DNA from 2 places in the Actinoallomurus acanthiterrae genome. Region 2 is predicted to be linked to the other one. Evidence: riboswitches for the same ligand, from Rfam matches in the RefSeq annotation. Region 2 holds a riboswitch; the other holds the start of a gene.
The links. Region 2 has a riboswitch for ZMP and ZTP ahead of ACYVF7_RS35750 (serine hydroxymethyltransferase). Riboswitches for the same ligand answer to the same signal wherever they lie in the genome.
Positions count from the first base shown of each region.

Region 1 (8,145 bases), 1.5 Mb from region 2:
TCGCCGAGACCGCCCGCCGCCTGCACTTCCACTACAACACGCTCCGCTACCGCATCGGCAAACTGGAGCGCCTGCTGGGCCCGTTCACCGACGACGCCCACCTTCGCCTCAACCTCACCCTCGCGCTGCACGTCCTGCGCATGCGGGGGATCTGAGACCACCATGCCCGCGGCGCTCCTTCAGGTGTAGGTTCCGGCTTCGTTGCCTTCACCGTGTTGGGGGGATCGGTGACACAAGGGACGGTCTCAACCGCTCTCGCGCGGTTCGTACTGCATTCGTTGCGGGAGTTCGGCGTCGACACCGCGGCGTTGAGCCGCCGGGTCGGGCTCCCGGTCTGGGCGCTGGGCGACGACACCGTACGGGTGCCGACCTGGCAGCTGACCAAGCTGTGGCGGCTCGGCCACCTGGAGTCTCCCGATCCCCACCTCGGTCTACGGGTGGCGGGCCGGTGGAGCCGGGGGCGGCTGCATCTGCACGACTACCTGTTCGAGACGGCCGCGACGCTGGGCGAAGGGCTCACCACCGCCATCGGTTACGTCCATGTCGTCGGCGATGACGGCGGCGTCGACGACGTCGACGTGACCGGCGACGACAGGCAGCTGACGATCCGGTATCAAGCCCGGAGTCCCTTCCCGGAGACCAACGCGTTGATCGGTGAGTTCGCGCTCGGGGTGCTGTTGCGCCGGGCCCGGGACACACTCGGGGCGGAGGTCTCGCCGGTGCGTGTGGGTTTCTGCGGGGATCCGCCGCGCAGTCACCGCGACCTAGTCGCGGCGTTCGGGACTCCTCGGGTCGATTTCGGGCAGGACCGGACCACGATGACCTTCGCCCGGGCCGATCTGGAACAGCCGCTGCCGGGCGCCGATCCCGTGCTGGCCCAGATCCTGCGCGCGCAGGCCGACGCGATCACCGCGGCGCCCGGCCGTGCGCCGGAATGGCGTGACCTGCTGCGGGAGGCCATCGCCGCCGACCTGCGTGGCCGGACGGTGTCCCTGCGCGCGGTGGCGGGGCGGCTGGCCATGAGCCCGCGCAGTCTCCAGCGCCGTCTGGAGGAGGACGGCACCAGCTGGCGGGAGGAGGTCGACGCCGTACGGCGCGACCAGGCCGCCCGGCTGCTGCGGGAGGGGGCCTCGCGTACGGCCATGGCCGCACAGCTGGGGTACTCCGACGCTCGCGCCCTGCGCCGCGCGGTCCGGCGCTGGAACCTGACCACCTGACCACCCGACCGAGATCGGCGTGCGGGGTCCCCCTGTTGGCGCGTGCGGTCCTCCCCGGCCGGCGCCGTCCGCGGCAAGACTCGAGTAACGGTCGACCCTCCAACGTCCGGCGAGGGTCGGCCGTTCTTCGTCCGGTGACGCGACGGCCACCGGAAGTCACGCCGTCGGCGGGCGCGCGATCGTCCTCGTGCAGACTTAGACCTCGGAGGCGAACTGTCGACCACCCCCGGGGGGACTCCATGGCGATCGGCTGGAAGCTGCACGGCGACGGGCGCACACCCCCGCCGGGCCAGGTGGTCGCGCCGGACGAGCGCCTGTCCTGGGGCCGCACCGTCGGCATCGGCGCCCAGCATGTGATCGCCATGTTCGGCGCGACCTTCGTGTTCCCGGTCGTGATGGGCCTCGACCCGAACCTCGCGATCATGATGTCGGGCATCGCCACGGTCATGTTCCTGCTGATCACCGCCGGGAAGGTGCCCAGCTACCTCGGCACCAGCGCGTCCTTCGTCGGCGCGGTCGCCTCGATCCGCGCGGCGGGCGGCAGCACCGCGAACGTGACCGGTGCGATCCTCGTCGCAGGCGCGGTGCTGGCCGTGGCCGGCGTGGTCATCCACGTGCTCGGCGCCGGGATCATCCACCGGATCTTCCCGCCGGTCGTCACCGGCGCGGTCGTCATGCTGATCGGCTTCAACCTCGCCCCGGTCGTCGCGAACGTCTACTGGCCGCAGGACCAGTGGGTCGCGCTCGCCACCCTCGCCGTCGTCGTGCTGTGCGCCGTCGTGCTGCGCGGGTTCTGGGCGCGGATCGCCGTCCTGATCGGCCTGGTCTTCGGCTTCCTCCTGTCGTGGATCCTCGATAGGACCGCCGGCCGGATCACCGCGCCCGACGGCACCGGGAAGGTCACCTCCCACTTCCGCGTCGACCTGAGCAAGGTGAAGGCGGCGGACTGGTTCGGCCTCCCGCACTTCCACGCCCCCGATCTCAAGACCTCCGCGGTCCTCGTCGCCCTGCCGCCGGTCATCGCGCTCATCGCGGAGAACACCGGCCACGTCAAGGCCGTCGCCGCGATGACCCGCGCGGACCTCGACCCGTACATCGGCCGCGCCATCGCCGCCGACGGCATCGGCACGGTCCTGGCCGCCGGGGTCGGCGGCGCGCCCACCACCACGTACGCCGAGAACATCGGCGTCATGGCCGCCACCAGGATCTACTCGACCGCCGCGTACTACGTCGCCGCCATCGTGGCGATCCTCGTGGGCCTGTGCCCCAAGTTCGGCGCGCTGGTCGCCGCGACCCCCGGCGGCGTCCTCGGCGGCATCACGGTCGTGCTGTACGGGATGATCGGCCTGCTCGGCGCGAAGATCTGGATCGAGAACCGCGTCGACTTCGGCGACCCGGTCAACCTCGTCCCTGTCGCGGCGGGCATCATCCTGGCCATCGGCAACGTCACGCTGAAGATCACCAAGGACTTCCCGCTGCAGGGCATCGCCCTCGGCACCATCGCCGTCCTGCTCGGCTACCACGTCCTCAACGCCGTCCAGCGCGCCCCACACGACACCGGCGCCGGCGTCATCGCCCCCGGTGAACGCGACGTCATGCCCGACGCCCCCGGCCGCCACCCCGGCGAGCCGGAATGACGCCCGGTAAGCCGGCCGGGACCCCAACGGGCCGTCGACCCGCCGTCGGCAGCCCGCCTCGGTAGGGTGCGGAGGGACCACGGCCGTCCAGGATCGGAGCGAGAGATGTCGGTCATCGACAAGGTGGCGTGGATCCGGGTCGAGGGCGGCAGGATCCTCAGCACGCGCTCGTACGGCAAGGACGCCTACTACCTTCCCGGCGGCAAGCGCGAGGCGGGGGAGAGCGATGCTCAGACTCTGGCGCGAGAGATCGAGGAGGAGCTCACCGTCGCGATCGTTCCGGAGACCATCGCTCACCTCGGGACGTACGAGGCCCAGGCGCACGGTCATCCCGACGGCGTCACGGTCCGGATGACCTGCTACACCGGCGACTACCAGGGCACGCTCGCGCCCAGCAGCGAGATCGAGGAGGTCGTGTGGCTCTCCTATGCCGACCGCGACCGCGTCGCTCCGGTGGACCAGATCATCTTCGACGACCTGCGGGCCGCCGGACGGCTGACCTGATCTTCTACGGGGTGACCGTCAGCTCCCACAGACCTTTGGCCAGCGTGGTGAGGCCGCCGGCCAGGGCGAGCAGCAGCACGATCCGCCGCGCACGGCGTTCCGGTATGCGATCCCCGAGCGCGCGCCCGGCGACGGCGCCGCCCGCGAGCGCGGCCGTGACCAGCAGCCAGGCAGGGCCGGTGAGCCGCGGCACGCCCTTGACCAGCAGGGACAGGGCGTTCACGGCGACCCCGTAGAACTGTGCGTTCGGGACGAACTCCCGTACCGTCCAGTCGGCGTTCACCGCGTACAGCGAGATCGCCGGGCCGCCGACCCCGGCCGAGGAGTTCATGAAACCGCTCGCGGCGCCGGCGGCGACCGCACCTCCGGAACCTCTCAGCGCGGGCACCCGCGTGCCGAAGATCACAAGGAGCACCGCCGCGGTCACCAGCGCGCCCATCCCGGCGAGCAACTCCTGCTGAGGCAGCCGAGCGGCGACCCAGGCCCCGGCCGGCACGGTACAGGCGGCCGCGGCGACCAGCGGCACCATCGCGCTCAGCCGGACTCGCCGCCATCCGTCCACCAGCCCGATCACACTGATCACACCCGAGGCGGCGTTCGACAGCAGCACTCCCTCGGAGGGGCCGAGGAGCAGCACGAGCGCCGGCGCCGCGACCAGCGCGAAACCCATCCCGGCCAGCCGCTGGACGGACGCGCCCAGGAGGACGATGCCGCCCAGGAGCAGATCGGCGGCCCAGCCACCGGTCACGACGGATCATCCTCACGAAACACGGTCGAGAGCCTCCACCAGTGGTACGGCCTGGCTCAAGGTGTTTTCGAGGCGTGGGTGCATCGCGATCACGAGGAGGCCCGGGGGTGTGCCGATCACTCTGAGCATGATGGATCTTGGGCCGTGACCGGCGCTGAGGCGGAGCACCACCCGGGAGCGGCCCGGAAACGTCGTTTCCTTACGCCTGGGCCGAGTCACGAAGACCGTTCAGGAGCAGCCGATACCGAATCGGGCGCCGGGTGGAGTCCACCGGCGCCCGACTTTGGTCTGGTGTCAGTCGTCCCAGCCGTCGCCGCCCCAATCCCAGCCGCCGCCGCCCCAGTCGCAGCCGCCGCCGCCCCAGCAGCCGCGGCCGAAGCCGCGGCGGAAGCCGCCGTCCGCGACTGCGACATTGTTATTACTGTTGCGGACGTTGACCCCAACGTTGACCCGGTTGACATTCACGTTGGCGTTGCGGCTGTGGGCGTGATGCCGGTGTTTCCAGGTCGGGATCTGCGCCGATGCCGGTGAACTCATGAATATCAGGCCTGCGGCGGCTGCGAGCGCCAGCCCGCCGGCAGCGCTAGTCTCCTTAAGCATATTATCTCCTTGATGCCGGAAGTAGCCCTAAGGCCCCTTGCGTCCCATTTTGGGCGCTATAGCTTTGATTTCCGGTCCCTGATCTGGGTAGAGCAATTTCTGATTAAGTTCGGAATAAAATGGATAAGAGGTGAGAAGTGTAGAATCTGGCGTAAACTCTGGAATTTGGCATCTGTCCGTAAGTGGGCACGGGGGCCGCCGTCGGTGCCAGGCACGCTTCCCACTCCGCCCGTCATGGCGAGGACGGCCAGGACGACCGTCGCGACGGTCGCCCCGCGGGCTCGCGGAGACCTCGCCCGGCCGCCGCGTCGTCGGCCGGTTTGCACAGATCGTTGTCGGCTGTTAAAAGTCAGAGTCTTGGGTCGTGACTGGCGCTGAGGTGGAGCACCACCGGGGAGCGGCCCGGAAACGTCGTGCCGTGCGCCTGGGCCGAGTCGTGAAGACCGTTCAGGAGCAGCCGATGTCCCAGACGCAGACCGCCCGTCCCATGGATGGTGCGGGCCTCGCCCGCCGCATCGTCGAGCAGAGCACCGCCAGAGCCGCACAGATCACCCGCGAGAGCGGCACGCCGCCGTGCCTGGCGACCGTACTGGTCGGCGACGACCCCGCCTCGGTGACCTACGTCCGCATGAAGCGCAACCGGTCCGCGAAGGCCGGCATCGTCTCGCGGCACGTGGGCCTGCCCGCCGCCACGACGACGGCCGAACTGGTGGACGCCGTCACCGCCCTGTCGCAGGACCCGGAGGTGCACGGCATCCTGCTCCAGCACCCCGTCCCGTCGCACATCGACGAGCGAGCCGCGTTCGAGGCCATCGCCCCGGAGAAGGACGTCGACGGACTCACGCTGAGTTCGTTCGCCGCACTGAGCTTCGGGCTGCCGGGCTTCGTGCCCTGCACTCCCGGCGGCATCATGCGCCTGCTGGAGGAGTACGACGTCGACCCGGCGGGCAAGCACGCCGTCGTGGTCGGCCGCAGCGCCATCCTCGGCAAACCGGTCGGCATGCTGCTGCTCGCCGCGAACGCCACGGTCACGTACTGCCACTCGCGCACGACCGACCTCGCGTCGATCGTGCGGCAGGCCGACATCCTGGTCGCCGCCGTCGGCCGGCCGTGTTTCATCCACGGCGAGGACATCAAACCCGGAGCCGTCGTGATCGACGCCGGGTACAACCCCGGCAACGTCGGTGACGTGGACTTCGAGACCGCCGCGACCCGCGCGAGCCTCATCACCCCGGTCCCCGGCGGCGTCGGCCCCATGACGATCGCCGTCCTCCTCGCCCAGACCGTGGACGCGGCGGCCCGGCAACTGGGCCTGGGATCTCGCTGATCATGCGGCGGTGAGCGTCCACTCCAGGTACGGACGCTCCCGGAACCTCGGCATGCGGATGATCAGCGTGTGCACCCCGCGGGTGAGCCCGGGGAGGAGGACCCAGTACCCGCGGTCGCTGACCAGCGTCCCGTCGCGCATCCCCGATCCGGGCACCGCGTGCAGGCGGTACGGCCGATCGTTCGCTATCTCGGTCGGTGTCAGGGGCCGGCCATCGAGCCGTACGTCCATTGGACCCGGATCGGGCAACGGCTCCCAAGGCGATGGGAGGCCGGCGGCGGCGATTCCTACATAGACCGGCGCAAGGATCGGTCGGCCCGCGGCGACGTCGCAGCGCCGGTGCGGGCCGCCCGTATTCAAACCGCCTCCGAGCAGCCAGATGTCGGCCGGCTGCTGCAGCCCGCACCCTTTAGGGGCGGAGTACGCCGTGCGCGGCATGGCCACGGAGCGCCGCCACCATCGTCGAACCGTGTCGTGCAGGTCAACGGACACGGTGGGGGTGAGCGTGCTCGGCGACGGGGATACAGCCGCCCGGCCGGCGGGCCTGGCCGTGTGATGAACGCAACCCGCTGTGACCAGTAGGACGGCCGCGGCCATCGCCGGACGAACGCGCACGTCTTTTCTCCGCCTATGCGTTGATGACAGCCAAGTGATTTTACGCCGCACGACTCTGAGACGCCCCGGTGTTCGCGGCCCCGACGCCGGGCTGTTGCCGTCTGTTCGGCGCAGGCTGTTGAATCGTGGGGGATCGAGCAGCGGCACGTGGTCATGTTCCTCGCGGCGGCGCTTATCCTCGATCGGTTACTCGAACACAGGGGGAGACGTGCCTGACCTGTCGACCTTCGCGGAGGCGGCCATGTCGCCGGCCGAGCTCCGCGGTTTCCTGCGTGGTCTGCCGGCGGTGGATCAGGTGGGGGCGGAGGAGCGGGCCGCGCGGTTGGCGACGCGTTCGATCAAGACGTCGGCGAAGGCGTTCGCGATCGATCTGGCGATCTCGATGGTGGATTTGACGACGCTGGAGGGTGCGGACACTCCTGGCAAGGTGCGGGCGTTGTGTGCGAAGGCGGCGCATCCGGATCCGGGTGATGTGAGTGTGCCGAGGGTCGCGGCCGTGTGTGTCTACTCCGACCTGGTGGGTGAGGCGGTCCGGGCCCTGAAGGGCACCGGGGTCGGGGTGGCGAGTGTGGCGACGGCGTTTCCGTCGGGGCGTGCGCCGTTGGAGGCCAAGCTCGCCGACACTCGCCGGGCGATCGGTGATGGGGCGTCGGAGATCGACATGGTGATCGATCGGGGTGCGTTCTTGGCGGGCGATTACCAGAAGGTGTTCGAGGAGATCGTCGCGGTCAAGGCCGAGTGCGGTGACGTGCACCTGAAGGTGATCTTGGAGACTGGTGAGTTGGTCACCTACGACAATGTGCGCCGCGCGTCGTGGCTGGCGATGCTGGCTGGGGCCGATTTCATCAAGACGAGTACGGGCAAGGTGAGTCCGGCCGCGACGTTGCCGGTGACGCTGGTGATGCTCGAGGCGGTGCGTGACTTCCGGGCGCGGACCGGTCGCCAGGTGGGCGTCAAGCCTGCGGGTGGGATCCGGACGACCAAGGACGCGATCAAGTACCTGGTGCTGGTGAATGAGACGGCGGGGCCGGACTGGCTGACGCCGGAGTGGTTCCGCCTTGGGGCGTCGAGCCTGCTGAATGACCTGCTGATGCAGCGCCGCAAGCTGACGACCGGCGTGTACGGCGGTCCTGACTACTTCACTCTCGACTGAGGCAGACATGACTTTCGAGTACGCCCCCGCGCCGGAGTCACGGGACATCGTCGACATCAAGCCGTCGTACGGCCTGTTCGTCGACGGGGAGTTCGTCGAGGCGAAGAACTCCTTCAAAACGATCAACCCGGCCACCGAGGAGGCCCTGGCCGAGGTCGCCGAGGCGAGCGCCGACGACGTGGACCGCGCGGTCGCGGCCGCCCGCCGCGCCTACGACACGGTGTGGGGTCCGATGCCGGGCGCGGAACGGGCGAAGTATCTGTTCCGGATCGCGCGGTTGATCCAGGAACGCTCCCGCGAGCTGGCGGTCCTGGAGTCGATCGACAACGGCAAGCCGATCCGTG
Region 1 covers NZ_BAAHCO010000001.1:9,098,291-9,106,435, reverse strand. The annotation lists gene ACYVF7_RS42855 (PucR family transcriptional regulator) at 1-155, shown strand, start outside; gene ACYVF7_RS42850 (AraC family transcriptional regulator) at 228-1,217, shown strand; gene ACYVF7_RS42845 (uracil-xanthine permease family protein) at 1,457-2,854, shown strand; gene ACYVF7_RS42840 (NUDIX hydrolase) at 2,960-3,358, shown strand; gene ACYVF7_RS42835 (TSUP family transporter) at 3,363-4,106, opposite strand; gene ACYVF7_RS42830 (hypothetical protein) at 4,401-4,706, opposite strand; ZMP/ZTP riboswitch at 5,061-5,143, shown strand; gene ACYVF7_RS42825 (bifunctional 5,10-methylenetetrahydrofolate dehydrogenase/5,10-methenyltetrahydrofolate cyclohydrolase) at 5,167-6,033, shown strand; gene ACYVF7_RS42820 (hypothetical protein) at 6,034-6,525, opposite strand; gene deoC (deoxyribose-phosphate aldolase) at 6,890-7,801, shown strand; gene ACYVF7_RS42810 (aldehyde dehydrogenase family protein) at 7,809-8,145, shown strand, end outside.
Region 1: it holds a riboswitch for ZMP and ZTP, as region 2 does, so the genes downstream of both, ACYVF7_RS42825 (bifunctional 5,10-methylenetetrahydrofolate dehydrogenase/5,10-methenyltetrahydrofolate cyclohydrolase) here and ACYVF7_RS35750 (serine hydroxymethyltransferase) in region 2, are expected to answer to the same signal.

Region 2 (8,145 bases):
CCGGACAGCTCCGAGGCGCGGGCGCCGTCGAGCGGCCCGTTCGCGAGGATGATCCGGTGCTCGAACAGCCGGTCGGCGAGCGGATCCGCCGCACCCGGCTCACCCAGCCAGGACCGCTCCTCCGGTCGGGAAGGTCCTCCCGGCCACGACGGCCCCTTCGGGTCGCCAGGGAACTCGGGCGGAAACGACGGCATCGTCATCGGGTGCCCCCTCCGTACGGCTCCTTCGACCATAGCCCGCCCCCGTCACCGTCTCGATCCGGCCCGATCGGCTGGAGCATTCCGTCCAGCCGGGCCACCCGCCCGTCTCCGTCTCGATCCGGCTGAAGTGCTCGCGTCCGGTCAGGCCACCCGCCTCTGCTACCGTGCCGCTCCCGCCCGCGTCGGCTCGAGCGCTTCCGTACAGGCGGGGCCGAGCGCGATCCGCACGTCGAGCAGCCTGGGGTCCTCGGACCGCACGAATCGTCCGCCGAGGCCGCCGAGCAGGGCGCGCACGCGAGAGTTGTCGGCCAGCATGGTGGCGCGGACCTCGGCCAGGCCCTGCTCGTGCGCGACGGCCAGGAGACGGCGGGCCAGCGCCGCCCCGATGCCTCGGCCCTGCCAGCCGTCCTCCACGAGGAACGCCAGCTCGCCTACGCCGGGGTCGAGCGTGTACATCAGGTGCGCGAGGGCGAGGATCGACCCGTCCGGGCCTTCGGCCGCCGTGGTCAGCCCGTGCGCGCGGTCGCAGAACACCCGCAGTAGCCGCCCCGGAATGTCGCCACGCGCGCTGAAGTAGCGGCGGTGCCGGCTCTCGATCGAGCAGCGGGCGTGCATGTCCCGTACGGCGTCGGCGTCGAGGACCGTCAGCGGCCGCACGGTGATCTCGGTACCGTCACCGAGGCTCAGGCGCTGCCGGGCGGGAGCCGGGCCCTGGGCCGGGAGCAGCGAGCGGACCAGGGCGTTGGCCCGGGCGATCTCCGTGAGCGTGAAGGGCAGGCCCTCGCGGTGCAGCAGCACCCCGCGTAGCGGCCCGGCGGAGACGGTGATCGTCGCCGGGTCCGGCTGCTCGTCGAGCGCTGCCGGGCCGGCCACCCACTCCGCGCTGTCGGCGCGCAGCAGCTCGGCCAGGATCTCCGGCAGCGCGCGCGGGTTGGACCGGAGGCGTACGGCGAGGGAGAGCGCGCGGCTCGGCTCGTCGATGAGCTCGTGCGGCGTCGCCGGAACGACGCTGGTCCGGCGGCCCGCGGCGACCGCGACGGCAGCGGCGAGCGCCTCCGCGGTGGTTCCGGTGGGCACGTCCACGACGAACTCGTCCACCACGCCGTCCGTGGCGACCTGGACGGACAGGTCGAGGATGTTCGCTCCCTGCGCGGCCAGCGCGGCGGTCAGGACGGCCAGTCGGCCCGGCCGGTCGTCGATCTCGGTGCGTACGCGGAGCAATGGCATGTCATCCCCTTCGGCGGCTGAACGGGACCAGCGTTCCGCATCGCTGTTACCGGGGCGCTACACGACCGTTTCCGCCGGATCAGCGCTGTCCGGGGGGGCGAACGCGACGAGGGCCCGGCGCCCCGAGACGCCGGACCCTCGTCATCGATGGCGGGTCAGGGCGTCGCGGTCCAGCCGGGCATCGGGAAGCCGGCGAGCAGCTCGCGGATCTCCGCGGCGATCTTGTCGAGGACCGCCTCGTCGTCGGCGGCGGCGACGGCCTGGTCGATCGACGCCGCGACGAACGGCATGTGCTCCTCGGCGAGGCCGCGCGTCGTGATCGCGGCGGTGCCGAGCCGGATGCCCGAGGGGCTCCACGGCTTGCGCGGGTCGAAGGGCACCGTGTTGAAGTTCAGCTCGATGCCGGCGCGGTCGAGCGCCTTGGCCGCCGGCTTGCCGGCGATGCCCTTGGCGGTCAGGTCGATGAGGATCAGGTGGTTGTCGGTGCCGCCGGAGACCAGGTCGAACCCGCGCTCGGTCAGCGCGGCGGCGAGCGCTTGGGCGTTCGCGACGATCTGACGGGAGTACGCCTTGAAGTCCTCCTGGGCGGCCTCCCGGAGCGAGACGGCGATCGCGGCGGTGGTGTGGTTGTGCGGGCCGCCCTGCAGGCCCGGGAAGATCGCCTTGTCGATCGCGGTCGCGTGCTCCGCGGTCGTCAGGATCATGGCGCCGCGCGGGCCGCGAAGGGTCTTGTGCGTGGTCGTGGTGATGACGTCGGCGTGCCCGACCGGCGACGGGTGGGCGCCGCCGGCGACGAGCCCGGCGATGTGCGCGATGTCGGCGGCGAGGACGGCGCCCACCTCGCGGGCGATCTCGGCGAACGCCGGGAAGTCGATCGTCCGCGGGATCGCGGTGCCACCGCAGAAGATCACCTTCGGCCGCTCCGCGCGGGCGAGGTCGCGCACCTGGTCCATGTCGACGCGGCCGGTCTCGCGGCCGACGCCGTAGTGCACCGGGCGCAGCCACTTGCCGGTGATCGACACCGGCGACCCGTGCGTGAGGTGGCCGCCGTGGGCGAGCTCGAGCGACAGGAACGTGTCGCCCGGGTTCAGGAACGCCAGGTGCACGGCGAGGTTGGCGGGCGAGCCGGAGTACGGCTGGACGTTCGCGTGGTCGACGCCGAACAGCTCGCGGGCGCGCGCCTGGGCCAGTTCCTCGACCGGGTCGACGACCTGCTGGCCCTCGTAGTAACGCTTGCCGGGATAGCCCTCGGAGTACTTGTTGGTCAGGACGGAGCCGGTCGCCTCCAGCACCGCCGGGGAGACGTAGTTCTCCGAGGCGATGAGGCGGACCTTGTCGTGCTGACGGCGGGCCTCGGCCTCGATGAGACCGGCCAGGTCGGGGTCGGCCGCGGTGAGATGGGACAGCGCTGGCTGGTGCATGGGGCCTCCATACGGGCTCGGCTCCCAGCACCCAGGCGCGCGGTGCCAGATCTTCTTCGCTCCCCGGTGGTGAACTCCACCTCATGCGCCAGTCGCGGACTCACATCGTACCGAAAGCTCGGACGCGGCTCAGGGGCGACAGGCCGGATCAGGGCACCGGGGCACCCGTTAATACGATCGGCCCGGTGCCCGCCGAGGCGGTACCGGGCCGATCGCAAAAACGATCTACGGGGTCAGTTCCGGACGCGCTGCATCGCGGCCGCGATCGCCGCACGCTCGGCGCGCAGCTTGGCCAGAGCCTCCTCGAGGATGGCCTCGCCGTCGGCGTCGCTGCGCCGCTCCTTCACGTAGGCGAGATGCGTCTTGTAGGGCTCGTTGCGCGGCGGCGCCGGCGGGTTCTCCGCGTCCTTGCCGGCCGGGAACCCGCACCGGGGGCAGTCCCACTGGTCGGGAACCGCGACGTCGGTCGCGAAACTCGGCCGGGACTCGTGCCGGTTCGCGCAGTAGAAGCTCACCCACACACGCGGGGCCGCTTCGCCACGCTCGGCCTCTCCCATCGGGCCAGCACCGACTCGGCTGCCTCGAATAGCGTTGCCACTACCCACGGACTACTCCTCGCTTCCTTTGCCGCCGCAGCGAGGGGCGGCGGCGTCAACACACTGCGGGTCTGGGCTGCTCAGCCGTGGTGGCCGTGCTTGAGCAACAGACCCAGCGCGATGATCGCCACGAACCAGATCACGCCCGTGCCGATCGTGAGCCGGTCGAGGTTCCGCTCGACCACGGACGACCCACCGAGCGACGAACTGATACCGCCGCCGAACAGATCCGACAGGCCGCCGCCCTTGCCCTTGTGCAGGAGGACGAGCAGCACCATCAGCGCGCTCGTGATGATGAGCACGATGGAAGTTGCGATGATCACAGCAGCCCAGCGCTTTCGTGATTCACCCCGCTGTTCGCGGGGAAGGTTCTCGTGTTCAGGTCATCCGTTACCGAGGGTACGACGTTCTACCGCGTGGTTCAGCAGAAACGCGCAGTCTGATGCGCTAGATCACACCGGCAGTTCGCGATACCTACAGATCTTGACGAAGTCCCCCGCGTCCAGGCTCGCTCCGCCGACGAGCGCTCCGTCGATGTCCGGCTTCGCCATGATCCCGGCGATGTTGCCGCCCTTGACTGAACCCCCGTAGAGCACGCGGACCTGCTCGGCGAGATCTCCACTGTACAGCTCGGCCAGCCGGTTCCGGATCGCGCCGCACACCTCCTGCGCGTCTTCCGGGGTGGCGACCTCGCCGGTGCCGATCGCCCAGACCGGCTCGTAGGCGATCACGACGCGCTGTGCCTGCTCGGCGGGGACCTTCTGCAGCCCGCCCTCGACCTGGGAGAGCGTGTGGGACAGGTGCTCGCCCGCCTTACGGATCTCCAGGCCCTCGCCGACGCACAGGATCGGCGTCAGGTCGTGCTTGAGAGCCTGCTTCACCTTGGCGTTGACGAGCGCGTCGTCCTCATGGTGGTACTCCCGGCGCTCGGAGTGCCCGGCCAGGACGTACGCGCAGCCGAGCTTCTCGAGCATCAGTGCCGAGATCTCACCCGTGTAGGCGCCCTTGTCGTGGGCCGACACGTCCTGCGCGCCGTACGTCAGCGCGAGCTTGTCGGCGTCCACCAGCATCTGCATGCTGCGGATGAACGTGAACGGCGGCAGCAGCGCGACGTCCACCGCCTCGTAGTCGGCCTCCCTGAGGCCGAACGCGATCTTCTGGACGTGCGCGATGCCCTCGAAGTGCGTGAGGTTCATCTTCCAGTTGCCGGCCATCAGCGGCTTGCGCTGCGGCGCTGCGGGTTTGGCTGCCACGTTCAGTCCTCCAGGACGGCCAGGCCGGGCAGCGTCTTACCCTCGAGGTACTCGAGGCTCGCGCCGCCACCGGTCGAGATGTGGGAGAAGCCGTCCTCGGGGAGGCCGAGCTTGCGTACGGCCGCGGCGGAGTCGCCCCCACCGACCACGGTGAACGCCTTTGACGCGATCAGCGCCTCGGCCACCGCGCGGGTGCCGCCGGCGAAGGCGTCGAACTCGAAGACGCCCATCGGGCCGTTCCAGAAGACGGTGGCCGCGTCGGCGAGCTTGCTCGCGAACAGCTCACGGGTGCGCGGGCCGATGTCCAGGCCCTCCCGGTCGGCCGGGATGGCGGTCGCTTCGACGGCCTCGTGCGGCGCGTCGGGGGCGAACCCGGTGGCGGCCAGCACGTCGACCGGCAGGACGAGGTCGACGTCGCGCTTGCGCGCCTCCTCGATGAACCCGCGGACCTGGTCGAGCTGGTCCTCCTGCAGCAGCGACTTCCCGACCTCGTGCCCCTGGGCCTTGAGGAAGGTGTACGCCATGCCGCCGCCGATGATCAGCCGGTCGACCTTGCCGAGGAGGTTCGCGATGACGCCGAGCTTGTCGGAGACCTTCGCGCCGCCCAGCACGACGACGTACGGCCGGGCAGGCTCGCCGGTCAGGCGCCGCAGCACGTCGACCTCGGCGGCGATGAGGCCGCCGGCCGCGTGCGGGAGCCGCTGCGGCACGTCGTAGACGCTGGCGTGCTTGCGGTGCACGGCGCCGAAGCCGTCGCCGACGTACAGCTCGGCCAGGGCGGCGAGGCGGTCCGCGAACGCGCCGCGCTCGGCGTCGTCCTTGCTGGTCTCGCCGGCTTCGAAGCGGAGGTTCTCCAGGAGGGCGACCTCGCCGTCCTGGAGCGCGTCGGCCGCCGCCTGCGCGGAGTCGCCGACGGTGTCGGTGGCGAAGCGGACCTCGCGGCCCAGCAGCTCACCCAGCCGCTTCGCGACGGGGGCGAGGGAGAACTCCGGTTTCACCTGCCCCTTGGGGCGGCCGAGGTGGGCGCACACGATGACGCGGGCGCCCCGGTCGGCGAGCTTGGTGATGGTCGGGACGCTGGCCCGGATCCGGCCGTCGTCCCCGATCACGCCGTCCTGCAGCGGGACGTTGAGGTCCGACCGGACCAGCACCCGCCTGCCGCGCACGTCGCCGAGATCGTCGAGCGTGGACATGCTCATTGATCGCACTCCTGGTCGTGTGGGAACGAGCGCAGCAGGCTCACCGCCTGCTGCGCTCGTTCGTGTCGCCGTTGCCTGGCCGCGCCGGCCCTGCGTGTGACTCGTCAGAGCCGCGAGCCCACCAGCTTGGTGATGTCGACGAGACGGTTGGAGTAACCCCACTCGTTGTCGTACCAGCCGACGACCTTGACCTGGTCACCGATCACCTTGGTGAGCCCGGAGTCGAAGATGCAGGACGCCGGGTCGGTGACGATGTCGGAGGAGACGATCGGGTCCTCGGTGTAGGTGAGGATGCCGCGCAGCGGGCCCTCGGCCGCCTCGCGCAGCGCCGCGTTGACCTCCTCGACGCTGGTCTCGCGGCCGACCGTGACGGTCAGGTCGGTCGCCGAGCCGGTCGGCACCGGGACGCGCAGCGCGTAGCCGTCGAGCTTGCCCTTCAGCGCCGGCAGGACGAGGCCGATGGCCTTGGCGGCGCCGGTGCTGGTCGGGACGATGTTGATCGCGGCGGCGCGGGCGCGGCGCAGGTCCTTGTGCGGGCCGTCCTGGAGGTTCTGGTCCTGGGTGTAGGCGTGGATCGTGGTCATCAGGCCACGCTCGATGCCGAAGGTGTCGTGGATGACCTTCGCCATCGGGCCCAGGCAGTTGGTGGTGCAGGACGCGTTGGAGATGACGGTGTGCAGCTCCGGGTCGTAGGCGTCGTCGTTCACGCCCATGACGATCGTGACGTCCTCGTTCTTGGCCGGCGCGGAGATGATGACCTTCTTCGCGCCGTTCTCGACGTGGACCTTCGCCTTGTTGGCGTCGGTGAACAGGCCGGTCGACTCGATGACGACGTCGACGCCCAGGTCGCCCCACGGCAGCTTGGCCGGGTCGCGCTCGGCGAAGGCCTTGATGGTCTTGCCGCCCACGGTGATCTCGTCCGCGCCGGCCTTCACCTCTTCGGGGAGCCGGCCGAGGATGCTGTCGTACTTGAGCAGGTGAGCGAGCGTGGCGTTGTCGGTGAGGTCGTTGACCGCCACGACCTCGACGTCGCCACCGGCGGCGTTCAGCGCTCGCCAGAAGTTGCGGCCGATGCGGCCGAAGCCGTTAACGCCAACCCGGATGGTCACGGCACCGATCTCCTCATGCTTCGTCCCCCGGAGCTCACCGGGGGCCTGTGAACCTGACGTGTGTGCTCTCAGGTCGACCCTACCGAACCCGGTGTGATGCGACTGTAACCACCGGGCGGGAAGCGACCGGTCCGCCGCCCTGCCGGGAGCCAACATCCGATGGCGGGCGGCGGACCACGGAAAGCGTATTTGGTCTAGACCTAATTGGTCTAGACCAAATCGATACAGAAAAGGCGATTCACCGAAGTGACCGGCGTCACTCATGAGACCGGCCGCCTGTGCCGAGGCCCCTGAGTCCTCGTTCGCAGGCGTCGGTGCGGCGCTTCTCCGGCGCGCTCGCCGCCTGGCGGGCGGCCGTGCGGCACGCCTCGTGAGCCTCACGGCGCCGTTCCGCCGACGCCGCCAGGTGTTTGCCCGTACGGCGTCGCCGACGAGCCCGAGGCCGGGCTCAGGGCCGCGTGGACCGTGCCGACGCGCCTGAGGGTCTGCCGCGCCGTCGGCGCGGCAGACCCTCAGGCGGTCCCTTTCGCCGGATCCCCGGCGAATCGATCAGGGGGCGAGCATGTCGGCGGTGACGTTGGCCTCGGTACCCGCGATGCCCTGGTCCATGGCGCGCTTGTCGGCCATGGCCAGCAGCCGCCGGATCCGGCCGGCGATGGCGTCCTTGGTCAGCGGCGGGTCGGCGAGCTGCCCGAGCTCCTCCAGCGACGCCTGCTTGTGCTCCAGCCGCAGCCGGCGGCGACGAGGTGCTCCGGGGCGTCGTCGGCGAGGATCTCCAGGGCGCGCGCGACGCGCGCTCCGGCCGCGACCGCGGCCCGCGCGGAGCGGCGCAGGTTGGCGTCGTCGAAGTTGGCCAGCCGGTTGGCGGTCGCCCGCACCTCGCGGCGCATGCGGCGCTCCTCCCAGGCGAGCACCGAGTCGTGCGCGCCGAGCCGGGTCAGCAGCGCCGAGATCGCGTCGCCGTCACGGACGACGACGCGGTCGACGCCGCGCACCTCGCGCGCCTTGGCGTGGATCCGCAGCCGCCGCGCCGAGCCGACCAGGGCCAGGGCGGCCTCCGGCCCGGGGCAGGTGACCTCGAGGGACATCGACCGGCCGGGCTCGGTCAGCGACCCGTGCGCCAGGAACGCCCCGCGCCAC
Region 2 covers NZ_BAAHCO010000001.1:7,567,226-7,575,370, forward strand. The annotation lists gene ACYVF7_RS35740 (ClpP family protease) at 1-200, opposite strand, end outside; gene ACYVF7_RS35745 (GNAT family N-acetyltransferase) at 360-1,427, opposite strand; gene ACYVF7_RS35750 (serine hydroxymethyltransferase) at 1,583-2,848, opposite strand; ZMP/ZTP riboswitch at 2,871-2,954, opposite strand; gene ACYVF7_RS35755 (RNA polymerase-binding protein RbpA) at 3,082-3,453, opposite strand; gene secG (preprotein translocase subunit SecG) at 3,525-3,767, opposite strand; gene tpiA (triose-phosphate isomerase) at 3,897-4,658, opposite strand; gene ACYVF7_RS35770 (phosphoglycerate kinase) at 4,700-5,890, opposite strand; gene gap (type I glyceraldehyde-3-phosphate dehydrogenase) at 6,001-7,005, opposite strand; partial or broken gene whiA (DNA-binding protein WhiA) at 7,555-8,145, opposite strand, start outside.